One region of the Streptomyces sp. NRRL S-378 genome, then DNA from elsewhere that is predicted to be linked to it. Evidence: riboswitches for the same ligand, from Rfam matches in the RefSeq annotation. Region 1 holds a riboswitch; the other holds the start of a gene.
The links. Region 1 has a riboswitch for guanidine ahead of IH80_RS0130490 (Ohr family peroxiredoxin). Riboswitches for the same ligand answer to the same signal wherever they lie in the genome.
Positions count from the first base shown of each region.

Region 2: it holds a riboswitch for guanidine, as region 1 does, so the genes downstream of both, IH80_RS0122565 (DMT family transporter) here and IH80_RS0130490 (Ohr family peroxiredoxin) in region 1, are expected to answer to the same signal.

Region 1 is NZ_JOBX01000058.1:10,289-18,043, reverse strand. Features, by position in the region: gene IH80_RS0130510 (aldehyde dehydrogenase family protein) at 1-192, opposite strand, end outside; gene IH80_RS0130505 (hypothetical protein) at 478-1,245, opposite strand; gene IH80_RS0130500 (WhiB family transcriptional regulator) at 1,272-1,547, opposite strand; gene IH80_RS0130495 (hypothetical protein) at 1,644-2,105, opposite strand; gene IH80_RS0130490 (Ohr family peroxiredoxin) at 2,092-2,547, opposite strand; guanidine-III (ykkC-III) riboswitch at 2,626-2,687, opposite strand; gene IH80_RS0130485 (AraC family transcriptional regulator) at 2,695-3,696, opposite strand; gene IH80_RS0130480 (type 1 glutamine amidotransferase domain-containing protein) at 3,914-4,690, shown strand; gene IH80_RS0130475 (hypothetical protein) at 4,795-6,945, shown strand; gene IH80_RS0130470 (TetR/AcrR family transcriptional regulator) at 6,987-7,592, opposite strand; gene IH80_RS0130465 (NmrA family NAD(P)-binding protein) at 7,607-7,755, opposite strand, start outside.
Region 2 is NZ_JOBX01000032.1:85,022-92,776, forward strand. Features, by position in the region: gene IH80_RS0122515 (PTS transporter subunit EIIC) at 133-1,428, opposite strand; gene IH80_RS0122520 (glucose PTS transporter subunit EIIB) at 1,658-1,891, shown strand; gene rph (ribonuclease PH) at 2,043-2,768, shown strand; gene IH80_RS0122530 (hypothetical protein) at 2,965-3,345, shown strand; gene rdgB (RdgB/HAM1 family non-canonical purine NTP pyrophosphatase) at 3,353-3,967, shown strand; tRNA gene IH80_RS0122540 (tRNA-Leu) at 4,024-4,098, opposite strand; gene IH80_RS46150 (HNH endonuclease) at 4,110-4,256, opposite strand; gene bcp (thioredoxin-dependent thiol peroxidase) at 4,692-5,159, opposite strand; gene IH80_RS0122555 (DUF3618 domain-containing protein) at 5,270-5,590, shown strand; gene IH80_RS0122560 (GroES family chaperonin) at 5,634-5,975, shown strand; guanidine-III (ykkC-III) riboswitch at 6,029-6,098, shown strand; gene IH80_RS0122565 (DMT family transporter) at 6,130-6,450, shown strand; gene IH80_RS0122570 (transglycosylase domain-containing protein) at 6,459-7,755, opposite strand, start outside.

The DNA.
Region 1 (7,755 bases):
GGGCGTCCGGGGCCATTCCCCGCCGTCGAAGGCGGAGCGGGCGGCGCTGACGGCAGCGTCGGTGTCCGCGGTGCCGCCTTCGGCGACGACGGCGAGGACCGTGCCGTCCGCCGGGTCGAGGACCTCTCGGGTGGCTCCTGAGACCGCGGAACGCCATGTTCCCGCGATGTGGATGGTCGTCTGCTCGGACACGACGCGCTGTACCTCCGCTTCCGGCCACCACGGCTTCCCCGCGGTGGTGCTGCTCGGGCGCGCCTGCCCCGGTCCTCGGAGGACATGTCCCAACCGTCACTTGAAGTGACGGGAGTCACTCCCCGTGGCCCCGCGGCGGGATGGACCGCGGGCACAGCCCGGCCATGGTGGGTCGCCGGGCTCCGCAACGGCAAGGGCCGCAGGGGCAGCTGGCAAGGCAGTCCGCGAGCCCTACGGCGCTGCCGCGAGGGCTTCCGCGCCATCCGGACACCTGCCGGCAGGCCGTCAGACGGCGCCGGCCCGCAGGGCAGAGAGCACCCTGCCCAGCACGTCGCCCCCGGCTCGGGGCGTGCCGTCGGTGAAGGCCGCGCGGGCACGGTCGAGGTCGTCGTGCCGGAAGGGCCGCGGCTCCTGCGGGGTGAGCCGGATGACCAGCGGACGTGCGCCCGCCCGCTCGTACGCGGCGAGCTTGTGGTGCCCGTCGAGGAGATATCCCACGGTGCTGCCGGCGGTGGGGAACAGCGCGACCAGGGCCGGCAGGGCGCCCTCATCACCCCCGGCGCGGATACGGTCGCCGTAGGCCCGTACCGCGCGGTGGTCGCGCGGCGGCCACGCGTCCGTGGTCACCAGAGCCAGGTCCTCCTCGGCGTACCAGCTCTCGACCCGGCGGGCACGCGGGTGGACCACCCGCAGAGGATGCGGGGCGAGACCGGCGCTCACCACGTACCGCCCGGGGGCCAGGAGGGACAGCAGCGGCCGCAGGCACTCCGGATCCGGCGGCTCGGCCCGGCCGGTGCGCGGGTCGGGCACCAGGCCGGGGGCGCCGAGCCACTCGGTGAGGTACTTGACCTCGGAGATCCCGGGGCTCCCGGCCCCCGCGCGGGCGGCCAGCCAACCCACGCTGCCGTAGCCGTCGTTGGCCTCCAGGACCGCAGCATCCCCCGCGAGGAGCAGCAGGCTGCCGCCCTCGTCGCCGACGACCTCGATGACCCCGTGCCCGTCGGGCACGTCGACGCACACGGAGGGGCGGGGCGGAGGCGGTCGTCCGGTCATCTGGCGATCGTACGGCCGGACGAGTCTCAGGTGTTCGCCAGCAGGAGGTGGCGCTCGTCCGGGGTGAGGCCACCTCGCACGCCGTGCGGGATCCGGTCGGCGAGGGCGTGGCGGCGGCACGGGAGCCGGACCGGGCAGCGGCGGCAGACCGCCTTGGCGGCCTCTTCACGCTCCCGGACGGCCTCGGCCCGCTCGTTCGCGGCCGGCTCGAAGACGTCCCGCGCCCCGGAGCGGCACGGCCCGTCGAGCGGTGCGTCGGGCCGGGGGTCGAGGAGTACGTCCGTACGGGAGTCGTCGGTCACGCCCGGGTTCCTTCCGGCAGGGGCGGTCCGTCGTGACCGCCTGTTGCGGCGCGTATCACCGGAACCCGCGCATTCATGCGCCGTCGGTTTCCCGGGTCACAGACGCCAGTACGTACCCGCCCGGGAATCGACGTGCACCACGTGCCGGCCGACGCGCACCACGTGGTGGTGCGGGCCGGACCAGGAACCGGTGGTGCCGTCCGTCCCGGGCAGCGGGGTCCAGATCTCCAGGAAGGTGCTGCCGTCCGGGTTCGTACCCCGCTCCACGAGGTCCGCGCCGTCCCACCGGAAGGCGCCGGTGTCGTCGCCGGGCTCGCCCGTGAGGTGGTGGAAGCGCACGTGGGAGCCGTCGAAGGAGGTCGTACCGGCGAAACCGCGGCTGTCGGCGTAGTACGACCCGGCCTGCAGCCACACCACTTCGCCGTCCGGGAGGTCCTCGATCAGCGGCCCGCCGTTGCGGCTGATGCCGCGCCGCAGCCAGGCACCGTGCTCGGGTACCGGGACGCCCCGGTCGTCGCCCCGGCCGCCCGCCGTCGGCTCCGGCTCAGGCGCGGTCATCGGTGGCGGCGGTGTCGTCCACGGCCAGGAGCGTCAGCGGCACGTTGCCGCGGACCGCCTGGGAGTACGGGCAGACCGCGTCCGCCCTGTGCAGCAGGGGCTGCAGGTCCGCAGCCCGCCACCCCGGCAGGCTGACGGTGAGGGTCACCGCGAGGCCGTATCCGGCGGGCGTGTCCGTCGTACCGAGCTCCACCTCGCACGCCACGCGCGCTGCCGAGGCATCCGCCCCGAACTCGGCGGCGACCTCCGCGAACGCGGAGGTGAAGCATGCCGCGAAACCGGCCGCGAAGAGCTGCTCGGGGTTGGTGGTGCCGGGTACCTTCTTGCGCGGCGGCGCGAGGCGGACGTCCAGGCGTCCGTCGTCCGTGCGGACGGATCCGGTACGGCCCCCGGCGGCGTGCGCGGTCGTCCGGTACAGGCTGCGGGTGAGTGGCACGGTCATGGCGTACGGCCCATCTTGCTCGACGAGGACGCTGCCAGGGTGCGGACAGCGGTCGGTGCCGCTCGTGCAGCAGCACCTCGCGCGTCGTCGTGCGTAACCGGGTACGGCGCATCTCGTCCGGGGCCTGGGATCCGGCCGCCGCACAATCTAGCACCGCGGAGTGTCGGCCCGGAACCGGCTGCGGTACGCCCCCGGAGGCAGGCCCTCCCACCGGGTGAAGGCCCGGACCAGGGTGGTCGCACCGCTCAGCCCGACGAGCGGGGCGATCCGGTCCAGGGGCAGGTCGGTGGTCTCCAGCAGCCGTCTGGCCCGGGCGTGGCGGGCGGCGTCGAGGAGGGCGCGCCACGACGTGCCCTCGGTGTGCAGGGCCCTGCGCAGGCTGCGGACGCTGAGGTTGAGCTGCTGGGCCGGGCCCTCGGGGCTCGCGTCCTCCAGCGCGGCCCGGTCGAGCCACCGCCGGACGCCCCCGGCCACGGTCCCGGTCGCGGACAGCCGGTCCAGGAGACGGTCGGCGTAGGCCCGGTGCAGGGCGTTGAGGGCCGGGTCGTGGAGGGGGCGGCGCCGGTCGAGGTCCTCGTCGGCGACCGTGATCGCGTTCTCCGCGGCGTCGAAGGCGACGGCGCAGCCGAACACCCGCGCGTACGGCTCGGCGGCCCCGGCGCGGGGGTGCGCGAACGACACGGCCAGGGGGGTCCAGTCGTCGCCCGCGATCCAGCGGGCCGCCCGCACCATGCTGCTGACGACCGCTTCCACCTGCTGGGGGTGCATGGCGGGCGGTCCGACGGTCGGCCGGTAGCCGATCCGGCCGACGCCGCCCTGGCGGGCCAGGGTCACGGTGCCCGCCTGGCTCACCAACGGGTGGTAGCGCTGGGCGGCCTCCGCGGCCTCCCCGAGACTGGCGCAGGTGAGGACGAGGTGACCGAGGATGTGGAGGCCGTCGGGCCGGATGCGGTCGCCGACCAGGAGGCCGGTGTGGGGGCCCGCGTCCCTGGCGGCGAGCACCCCGTCCCACAGGGCGCGCATCTCGCCGTACTCCAGCCGGTCCGTGGGCAGGGCCCAGGGGCCGGACCCGCCGCCGCCCCCAGCCGTCGCGCTCAGGACGGCGTGGGCGTAGGACGCGGTGACGGAGGGCGGCTCGGCGGTGGACACGGCCGTCAGTCAATGCGGGCGCACCACCCCCGTCAAGAGCGTCCGCAGCCCGGCCTGCGCAGGGAGACACGGGGAGGGAGGGAGGGGGACGGACGGGGAAGGACGGGGACGGACGGGGACGGACCGGTCCGGGGAGTCAACGCCCTGGCCGTGGGGGTCAATGACGGCGCGGCGGGCCGCTCATAGCGTCGTCCTTCGGACATCAGAGGAGTACGCCGTGATTCTCTTCCTGCTCCCCGCAGGCGACTACGACCCCACCGAGGCGGCTGTGCCCTGGGCCGCGTTGCGGGACGCCGGCTTCGAGGTGCGCTTCGCGACCCCCGACGGAAAGGTCGCGCTCGCCGATCCGCGGCTCACGGACCTGGGATTCTCGTGGCTGTCGCCCTGGCTGATGACCCGCCGGGCCGAGCTGGCCGCGTACCGGCGCCTCACCGATGACCCGTCGTTCCTCGCCCCCTGCTCGTACGCGGACGTCGATCCGGCCGCCGTCACGGGCCTCTTCGTCCCCGGCGGTCACGCGCCGGGCATGCGGACGCTCCTCGAGGACGCCACCGCCCAGCGGTTGTTCGCCGGGGTCTTCGCCCAAGGGCTGCCGGTGGGAGCCGTCTGCCACGGGGTGCTGCTCGCCGCCCGGGCCAAGGATCCCGCGACGGGGCGCTCGGTCCTCCACGGCAGGCGGACGACGGCCCTGACGTCCTTGCTGGAGTTGACGGGGTGGAACCTCACCCGCCTGTGGCTGGGGCGCTACTACCGCACGTACCGGACCACCGTGCAGCAGGAGGTCACGGCGGCACTCGCCGATCCGCGCCACTTCCTCGCCGGTCCGCCGCTGCCCCTGCGCGACACCGCCGCCCGGCCCGGGCGCGGCTTCACCGTCACGGACGGCAACTACGTCTCGGCGCGGTGGCCGGGTGACTGCCACCGTCTCGCGGCGGACTACCTCGCGCTGGTCCGCGCGCACGCGGCGGCGGGAACGGCGGACCGCGCCGGTTGAGTCCCGCCCCGGCCCGTGACACCCCGGCCCGCATCGGGCCGGCCGTCCCGGGCCACCGAAAACCATCTCCGCAGTGTCGTGCACGCTTCGAGAAAGGGATGGGGATGACTCGACGAAGAGCAGCGGGACGAGGCCGGTACCTGCTGATCGGCCTGGTCCTCGCGCTGGTGGCACTGGCGCTCGGCCCCGCGACGGCGGCCGGCGCGTCGGCCGGCTCGCGGTGGTGGGAGCCCGTGGCGCGCCCGGCGCCGGACTCGCAGGTCAACGTCACCGGGGAGCCGTTCACCGGGACCGACGCCCAGGGCCGCGTCCGCGGATATGTCGACGCGCACGTCCACCTGATGTCCGACGAGGGGTTCGGCGGACGGCTGGTCTGCGGCAAGGTCTTCTCCGCGGCCGGTGCGGCGGACGCCCTCAGGGACTGCCCCGAGCACTACCCGAACGGCGTCCTCGCCCTCTTCGACATGATCACCAAGGGGGGTGACGGCCGGCACGACCCGACCGGCTGGCCGACCTTCCGCGACTGGCCGGCCCACGACTCCTCCACCCACCAGCAGACGTACTACGCGTGGGTGGAACGGGCCTGGCGGGGCGGGCAGCGGATCCTGGTGAACGACATGGTCACCAACGGGGTCATCTGCTCGCTGTACTTCTTCAAGGACCGCGGCTGTGACGAGATGACCGCGATCAGGCTCCAGATCCGGAAGACGTACGAGCTGCAGGACTACGTCGACGCCATGTACGGCGGCCCGGGCAAGGGCTGGTTCCGGGTCGTCACCGAACCCGACCAGGCGCGCAGGGTCATCCAGGAGGGCAAACTCGCCGTCGTCCTCGGGGTGGAGACCTCGGAACCGTTCGGCTGCAAGCAGGTGCTGGACGGCGCCCGCTGCACCATGGCCGACATCGACCGCGGCCTGGACGAGCTGCACGGCCTGGGCGTGCGCAGCATGTTCCTGTGCCACAAGTTCGACAACGCCCTGTGCGGTGTGCGGTTCGACTCGGGCACCCAGGGCATGGCCGTCAACGTCGGCCAGTTCCTCTCGACGGGCACCTTCTGGAGCACGGAGCCCTGCCCGGGTCCCGAGCACGACAACCCGATCGGATTCGGCTTCGCCGCAGGACCGGCCGAGCACACCGCGGACGCCGGCGCGTCGCACGCACGGGCGGCGGGTGCGGTGGGCGCCGAGGACGGGGCGGAGGCCGCGGCGCGGGCCAGGATCCGCGGCGCCTTGCCGGAAGGGGTGGAACTCCCGGAGTACGGTGCCTCCCTGCAGGCGGCCCAGTGCAACCGCCGGGGTCTGACGGCGCTGGGCGAGTACGCGGTGCTGGGCATGATGAGGCGCAGCATGATGCTGGAGATCGACCACATGAGCGTCAAGGCTGCCGGCCAGGCTCTGCGAATACTCGAAGCCGAGCGCTACTCCGGTGTCCTGTCCACCCACGGCTGGATGGACGAGAACTGGACCGAGCGGGTCTACCGCCTGGGCGGCTTCATCACCGGCCACATGTACGAGGCCCCCGCGTTCGCCGCACAGGCGCGCGAGCACGCCGCTCTGCGGGCCAGGTACGGTGCCGGCTACGGCATCGGCACCGACATGAACGGCTTCGCGTGGCTGCCCGGACCACGGGCCGCGGCGGGTGACCCCGTCCGCTATCCGTTCCGCAGCGCCGACGGCGGCTCGGTCCTCGACCGGCAGGTCACCGGCTCGCGCGTCTGGGACGTCAACACGGACGGGGGCGGGGCCCATTACGGTCTCGTGCCGGACTGGATCGAGGACATCCGGGTCACGGGCGGCCAGGACGTGGTGGACGAGCTGATGCGGGGCGCCGAGGGCTATCTGCGCATGTGGGAGCGTACGCGCGGCCACACCACCCCCTACGCGTCCCTGGTCCGCGGCTATCGCCCGCACGCCGGGCACCTGGCCTCCTCACGGGCGCTGCCCGCGGGCTTCACCCATGAGGCGGTCTGGAAGGTGCTGCGGGACCCGGCACCGGGCACGGTACGGCTCTACGAGTGCAGGGCGGCGAACCATTCGCTGCTGACGCCGGATCCGGGCTGCGAGGGTCAACAGTCCCTGGGGGCGGTCGGTTACGTGTACACGAAGCCGGTGCCGGGCTCTGTTCCCCTCTACCGGTGCTACATACCGTCCGTCTTCGACCACTTCGTTTCCGGCCGGGCCGACTGCGAGGGGCCGTACGTGCGGGAGGGCCTGCTCGGCCACGTCATGCCTGCGGCCGGGTCCGGCGCCGGCTGACGGCGGGCGCCCACCGGGACACGACCGCGCCGCTCCTGCCCTCAGGAGCGGCCGCGTTCCGGTGGGCTGCTGCCGAGGACGTCGGCGACATGGGCGGCGAGTGCGGAGCGCAAGCCGTCGGGGGACATCTGCCGTTCGTCGATCAGGTGGGTCACCAGGTCGGCGCGGATCGCGGCCAGCAGGGCGTGGGCGGTGAAGTCCGGGTCGTGGACGCCCGGTACCCGGTCGAGCGCCGCGCGCAGGGTCTCGTGCCACCATCCGTAGTGCCCGGCCCGGTGCGGGCTGCTGATCCCGGCGTCCTCCGCGGCGGACATGAGGTTCCGGTTCTCGATCTTGAACGTCAGCGCGGTGTCGAGGAGGTCCAGCACCTGCCGCCGCGGTGCGGAACCGGTCTTCTCCTGCACCTCCTGCACCGCGCGCTGCACCGGTTCGAGGCGGGAGGTGATCACGGCGGCGATCAGGCCGGCCCGGTCGCCGAAGCGGCGGAAGAGGGTGCCCTTGCCCACACCGGCGGCTGCGGCGATGTCGTCCATCGACACGCTGTGGGGGCTGCTGCTGGCGGCGAAGAGGGCATCGGCGGCCGCCAGTACGGCCTCGCGGTTGCGCTGGGCGTCCGCGCGCTCCGTACGCTCCGCTCGTGGGGCCACGGGTCCTCCTTGGTCTACGGCCGCTCCGGCCCCTGGGAATGATATGCGGCCGGTGCGTGCGGGCCGCCCACGGCCGGCTGCACCTCCCGTTCGACGAAGGCGCGGAGGGAGCCCGGGGGGCGGCCGGTGAGGCGCTCGACGGTGTCCGAGGTACGGTCCTCCG
Region 2 (7,755 bases), on a different contig from region 1:
ACGGTGAGGGATAGATAAGGAACCTTCGTTTTCCTGTGGCCTGGGTCACATGTGACGGGGCGTGCGAAAGGCCCCCGGATCGTGATCCGAGGGCCCTTGACGGGCGGGTCGGGGCCCTGTTCCGAAGCGCCCTCAGGCCTTGGTGTTCTCGGCCTGCATCGCCTCGATCTCCTCGTCCGACTCCCGGCCCGGAGTGGGGATGTCGAACTTCGTGATCGCGAAGCGGAAGACCGCGTAATAGACGACGGCGAAGCCCAGTCCGATAGGAATGATCAGCCAGGGCTTGGTGGCCAGCCCCCAGTTGATGACGTAGTCGATCAGACCCGCCGAGAAGCTGAAGCCGTCATGGACGCCGAACGCCCACGTCACCGCCATGGACACGCCCGTCAGCACCGCGTGCACCGCGTACAGCGCCGGCGCGACGAAGAGGAAGGAGTACTCCAGCGGTTCGGTGATCCCGGTGACGAACGAGGTCAGCGCCACCGACAGCATCAGCCCGCCGACCTCCTTGCGCCGCTGGGGCTTCGCGCAGTGCGTGATCGCCAGGGCCGCCGCCGGCAGGGCGAACATCATGATCGGGAAGAAACCGGTCAGGAACAGGCCCGCATCCGGGTCGCCGCTGAGGAACATGTTGATGTCGCCGTGCACCACCTCGCCGTTGGGCTTGGTGTAACTGCCGAACTGGAACCACACCGGCACGTTCAGGAACTGGTGCAGGCCGATCACCAGCAGCGCGCGGTTCGCGATGCCGAAGATTCCCGCACCCCAGTAGTCCAGGCCCACCAGCCAGTCGGAGAAGGCCTCCAGCGCGGCACCGATCGGCGGCCAGACCCAGAGGCAGAGCGCGGCGAACGCGATCGCCACGAAGGCCATGATGATCGGGACGAGCCGGCGGCCGTTGAAGAAGCCGAGCCAGTCCACCAGCTTCACCCGGTGGTAGCGCTGCCAGAACCAGGCGGCCAGCAGGCCCATGACGATGCCGCCGAACACCCCCGGGTTCTGGAAGGTGTATTGGGCGAAGGTGTCGTCCGGCCCCAGGCAGCCGCCCCCCACGTCCTTCGTGCCGTCCGGGCAGGGCACGGGGAACGCGCGCAGCACACTGCGGTAGACGAGGAAGCCGGCCACCGCCGCCAGCGCCGTCGAGCCGTCCGCCTTCTTGGCCATCCCGATCGCGACGCCGACACAGAACAGGAGCGGCAGACCGAGGTCCGCGTTGAGCAGCGCGCCACCCGCGGCGGCCATGACCTTGGCGATCTGGGGCCACACACCGGTGCCCTCGGCGTCGATCAGCCCCAGCCGGTTCAGGATGCCGGCCGCCGGCAGGACCGCGATGGGCAGCTGCAGGCTCCGCCCCATCTTCTGCAGCCCCTGGTAAAGGGTGTTGCGCCGCGACGGTCGCGGTACTGCGGCGGCGCTGCTCGCACTCATCGGCGTCTCCCTGACCGGCCCCGGATTTTTGGAAGCGGCAGCAGTTGCGTGCACACTGGTGTAGACCAGTTGTGGGCAGGTTGCTGCTGATCGTCATCATTCGACAGGGACCGGACACGCGCTCGCGTAGATGGGCCAACCGTGCGTTACCGTGACAAAGCGGGCCGTGCGGAGGGCTCCAGGTTCCGGCCGCTGAGACTCGTTCTTCGTATCACTCAGGGAGAAACACATGGCCACCAAGGCTGAGAAGATCGTCGCCGGGCTCGGCGGCATCGAGAACATCGAAGAGGTCGAGGGCTGCATCACCCGCCTGCGCACCGAGGTCATCAACCCCGACCTCGTCGACGAAGCCGCCCTCAAGGCCGCCGGCGCCCACGGCGTCGTCCGGATGGGCACCGCGGTCCAGGTCGTCATCGGCACCGACGCCGACCCGATCGCCGCCGACATCGAAGACATGATGTGATCCGGACTCCCTGAGTCCGGGCCGCTCGGCCCGAACGAAACCGAGCTCCCGAAGACCCCGTCCCGCACCCCGGACGGGGTCTTCGCGCAGGGGTGTCCCGATCCGGCCCGACCGGCAGGACACCACCCCGCCACCCACTAGGCTCGGAAACATGTCTCGCATCGACGGCCGTACGCCCGAACAGCTCCGCCCGGTCACCATCGAACGCGGATGGAGCAAGCACGCCGAGGGCTCCGTCCTCATCTCCTTCGGAGACACCAAGGTCTTCTGCACCGCCTCCTTCACCGAAGGCGTCCCGCGCTGGCGCAAGGGCAGCGGCGAGGGCTGGGTCACCTCCGAGTACTCGATGCTGCCGCGCTCCACCAACACCCGCGGCGACCGCGAATCCGTCCGCGGCAAGATCGGCGGCCGCACCCACGAGATCTCCCGCCTCATCGGCCGCTCGCTGCGCGCCGTCATCGACTACAAGGCCCTCGGCGAGAACACCATCGTCCTGGACTGCGACGTCCTCCAGGCCGACGGCGGCACCCGCACCGCCGCCATCACCGGCGCCTACGTCGCCCTCGCCGACGCCGTCGCCTGGGGCCAGCAGAAGAAGCTGATCAAGGCCGGCCGCAAGCCCCTCACCGGAACCGTCGCCGCCGTCAGCGTCGGCATCGTCGACGGCGTCCCGCTCCTCGACCTCTGCTACGAGGAGGACGTGCGCGCCGAGACCGACATGAACGTGGTCTGCACCGGCGACGGCCGCTTCGTCGAGGTCCAGGGCACCGCCGAGGGCGAGCCCTTCGACCGCAAGGAACTGAACGCCCTCCTCGACCTCGCCGCCGGCGGCTGCGCGGACCTCGAAGCCATCCAGCGGGGCGCGCTCGGCCTGTAGTCGGCACCCGTCGGCAACTGCCGGCAGTCGTCAGCACCCGTCGGCCCCCGTCGGCAACCGCCGGACACCGCCCGGCGTCCCTACGGGCAACGGGCGCGGGGACCTGGGCGCGGGCGCACGGTGACACCACCGTGCGCCCGCCCATGTCCGCCGCCGTCCGCCCACGTACTCGTACACGTCCACTCGGGAGAACCGCATGAAGCTCCGCATAGCGGCAGTAGCCGTGGCAGCCGTCCTGACCGTCCCGGCCCTCACCGCCTGCGACGCCATCTCCACGGCGATGGACTGCGCGAACACGGCGGTCGCCATCACGGACGGCGCCAACGACCTCCAGCAGGCCGTCTCCCAGGCGGGCAACAGCCCCCAGGACGCCAAGAACGCACTCGACCAGATCGAGACCAACCTCAAGAAGATCGGCGACCAGACGGACAACGCCGACCTCGGCAAGGCCATCGACTCGATGAACACGGCCGTCAAGAACGTCCGCACCGCCATCGACAGCGGCAACACCGTCCCGGACATCCAGCCGGTCGCGGACGCGGCGAGCGAGATCTCCAAGGTCTGCACCCCGGGATAATGAGGGCATGACCTCGACGCCCAGCCGCCTGATCCTCGCGACCCGCAACGCGGGCAAAGTCTCCGAACTGCGCGCCATCCTCGCCGACGCCGGCCTGCCCCACGGGCTGGTCGGCGCGGACGCGTACCCGGAGATCCCCGACGTCAAGGAGACCGGCGTCACCTTCGCCGAGAACGCCCTCCTCAAGGCCCACGCCCTGGCCCAGGCCACCGGCCTCCCGGCGGTCGCCGACGACTCCGGCCTGTGCGTGGACGTCCTGAACGGCGCCCCCGGCATCTTCTCCGCGCGCTGGGCCGGCCGCCACGGCGACGACCGGGCCAACCTGGAGCTGCTGTTGGCGCAGCTCGGCGACATCGCCGACGAGAACCGCAGCGCCCACTTCTTCTGCGCGGCGGCCCTGGCCCTGCCGGACGGCACCGAACGCGTCGTGGAGGGCCGCCTCCTGGGCACCCTGCGCCACACCCCCTCGGGCACGGGCGGCTTCGGCTACGACCCGATCCTCCAGCCCCTGGGCGAGACCCGCACCTGCGCGGAACTCACCGCGGCCGAGAAGAACGCCATCTCCCACCGCGGCCAGGCCTTCCGAGCCCTGGTCCCCTTCATCCGAGCCCTGCTGCCCTGACCCCGGATACGCCGAAGGGCGGTGTTCCCCGCAGGAGGAATACCGCCCCTTCGTCGTGGGCCCGGTGGGACTCGAACCCACGACACACCGGACCTAAACCGGCGCCCTCTAGCCAGCTGGGGTACGGACCCGTGCGACCACCTTACTGGTCGTGGAGGGCAGTTCGTTGCGAAGGGATGGCCTTCCCCGATCGCTTGGCGAAGCTCGGAGTCCGGCTGTGGCACGACGGGCACAAATGGCGAAGGTTCGACAGGCGGTTGTCCAGCCTGTCGCCGTTGACGTGGTCGATCTCAAGGACGAGTCGTCGGCCCCGTCAGATGTCCCCGATGCCGCACTCCGCGCAGACGTGAGGAACTCCGACGTCATCCAGGGCCCGGCGGAGTGTCGCCGTCTTGGTACGTGAGGAACCGGTCTCGAGCCGCCTGAGGATCTCTCCGGCGGACCGGCGTGCAGGAGAGCGGCTGCCGACGGTGTGGCCCTGACCGGTGAAGTGGTCGGTCGACAGGCCGTACTCCTCGATGCTTCGCCGTGCTCTGGCGCGCGCGGCTCCGTCGAACGGATGGAGGCCGAGGGCGCGCATGACGCTGCCCTGCTCTCCGACTCCGCGACAGCAGGTGCGATGTCCGCGTGGGGATCCCTTATGGATGTGTGTTGGTTCGTCCGATAACCGGAGCGGGCCGCCCCTGGTCAGGGGCGGCCCGCTCCGGGAGGACGGGGGCAGGGGTCAGATGCCCAGGTCCTTGATGATCTTGGCTACGTGGCCCGTCGCCTTCACGTTGTAGAAGGCGTGCTCGACCTTGCCCTCCTCGTCCACGACCACCGTCGAGCGGATGACGCCCGTGACCGTCTTGCCGTAGAGCTTCTTCTCGCCGAACGCCCCGTACGCCGCCAGCGTCTCCTTCTCCGGGTCGCCGACCAGGGTGACCTTCAGGTGTTCCTTCTCCCGGAACTTCGCGAGCTTCTCCGGCTTGTCGGGGGAGACGCCGATGACGTCGTAGCCGGCCGTGGCCAGGGCGTCCAGGTTGTCCGTGAAGTCGCACGCCTGCTTCGTGCAGCCCGGCGTCAGGGCGGCGGGGTAGAAATAGACGATGACCTTGCGGCCCTTGTGGTCGGCGAGCGAGACCTCGTTGCCGTCCGCGTCGGGCAGGGTGAAGGCGGGGGCGGTGTCGCCCGGCTGCAGTCGCTCGCTCATCTGACAGTCTCCTCGGGAGGGGATCGGTACGTCACGAGACTAAGCTGACAGACTGTTCACGGCGGACTACGCCCCCACACGATCACGACCACGACGACGGAGGCAGCGCGGTGTCGGAAGCCAGGACCCCCGCACAGATCGAGGCGGACATCGTCCGCCGCCGCGAGCAGCTCGCCGAGACGCTCGACGAGATCGGCGTGCGCATGCACCCGCAGACGATCATCGGGGACGCGCGGGCCCGGGTCGCCTCGACCGTCGACCAGACCGCGGGGCGGGCGTTCGCCACGGTGAACCGCGTCGTGACGGACGTGCGGGACGGCCTGCGCCACCCGGACGGCAGCCCGCGTCTGGAGCGCATCGTGCCCGTGGCGCTGGTCGCGGCCGGTCTGGTCGGGCTGCTCCTCGTCTCGGCGCGCCACAAGCGCGGATGACCCTGCGCGGTACGGGACGGGCGCGGGCAGGTAGGTTCGTGGCGTGAGCGAGAACACCACCCACGACAAGCTGCCCATCCGCATGCTGCACGACCGCGTGCTCGTGAAGTCCGACCTGCCCGAGGGCGAGCGGCGCTCCGGCGGCGGCATCCTCATCCCGGCGACGGCCGCCGTGGGCAAGCGGCTGGCCTGGGCCGAGGTCGTCGCGGTCGGACAGAACGTCCGGACCGTCGAGCCCGGGGACCGGGTGCTGTACGACCCCGAGGACCGTGCCGAGGTCGAGGTGCGCGGTGCGACGTACGTGCTGATGCGCGAGCGGGACCTGCACGCCGTGGCCGCGGAGCGGCTGGAGGGGTCGGACGACTCCACCGGGCTGTACCTCTGACCGGACCGATGGCTGCGCGCAAGGGCTGGTGGCCCGGGTCACCGGCCCTTTTCGCTGTCCTTTGCTACGGTGGGTGAGAACCCGACGAGACGCGCCGTACCGGGTACGCAAAGACGACGCACCCCGTATCGCTCGATGTCTCGGAGGTGCCGTCATGGCCTGGGTTCTTCTTCTCGTCGCCGGTCTGCTCGAAGTCGGCTGGTCGATCGGCATGAAGTTCACCGAGGGCTTCACCCGGCTGTGGCCCAGTGTGTTCACGGGGGCCGGGATCGTGGCGAGCATGGTGCTGCTGTCCTACGCCGCGAAGACCCTGCCCATCGGCACCGCGTACGGGGTGTGGGTGGGCATCGGTGCCGCCGGTGCGGCCGTGCTCGGTATGGCGGTGCTGGGTGAGCCCGTCACCGCCGCCCGGATCTTCTTCATCTGCCTGCTGCTGGTCGCCGTGGTGGGGCTGAAGGCGACCTCCGGTCACTGAGTCTGCGGCTACTCCAGGAACGCGGACGGCGGGCGCGGGCCCCCGAAGACCCCGCCGCCGTCCCAGCCGCCCGAACCGGCCCCGCCCTGGGTGCCCGTGGTGGTGCCGCCCTCGTCGCCCTGGCTGGTGCCGCCGTCGTCCTGGCCGCCCTGGGTCCGGCCTCCGGGGTCCCGGCCGCCCTGCGTGCGGCCGCCGTCGTCGCCGCCCCCGCCGTTCTGGCCCCCGTTGTCCCGGCCGTCCTGCGTGCGGCCGCCGGAGTCCTGTCCGCCGGAGTCCTGGCCGCCGGACGGCGGGGTCGGCCGCCGGGGAGGGGACGGGGTGCCGTCGCCCGGCGTCTCCTGCGGCGGGTCCGACTGCGTGGAGGGCGGCGGCGGGTGCTGCGCGGCGCCCGGCTGGAGGTCGAGTTCGAAGTCCACGGGGTCGGTTCCCTCCAGCGCGGTCTTCGTGTACGCGGCCCAGATCCGGGCCGGGTAGCCGCCACCGCCGATGCGGGACTCGCCGAGCGCCCCGTACAGCGACTCCAGGGTGCCGGTGTCGGGGTCCTGGCCCATCATGGCGACCACCGTGACGAGGTTCGGGGTGTAGGCCGCGAACCACGCCGAGCGGTCCAGTTCACCGGTGCCGGTCTTGCCCGCGGCCGGGTGGCCGGCGGTGAGGGCCGCCGTACCGGTGCCGTTGTCCACGACGCTGACCAGCATGGACGTGGTGGTGTCGGCGGCCTCGCGGCTGATGGCCTGGACGGAGTGGCGCTCGGGCAGGGCGATCTTGTCGCCGCCCTTCGCGATCTCCTCCAGGAAGGTGTACGGGGTGCGGCGGCCGTGGTCGGCGAGGGTCGCGTAGGCCTGGGTCATGTCGAGGACGCTGGCCTGGAGGGTGCCGAGCGCCATGGCCGGGCCGACCACGAAGTTCGGGGTGTCCTCGGGGATGCCGAGGTCGATGGCGGTCTTCTTGACCCTGGCGGTGCCGACGTCGACGGCCATCTGCGCGTAGACGGCGTTCACGGAGAGGTCGGTGGCGGTGGTGACGGTGATGTTCCCGTAGGAGATCTGTCCCTCGTTCTCCGGGGCGAAGCGGATCCGGCCGCCGACGACGGGTCGTTCGTTGTCGCCGTTGTAGACGGTGTGGGGGGTGATCCGACGGCCGTCCTGGGTGCGGGAGCCGTTCTCGACGGCGGCCGCGAAGACGAACGGCTTGAAGGTGGAGGCGACCTGGTAGTCGTGCCGGGTCGCGTTGTTCACGTACTGCCTGGTGTAGTCGACCCCGCCGTACATGGCGACGACCTTGCCGGTGGCCGGGTCGATGGAG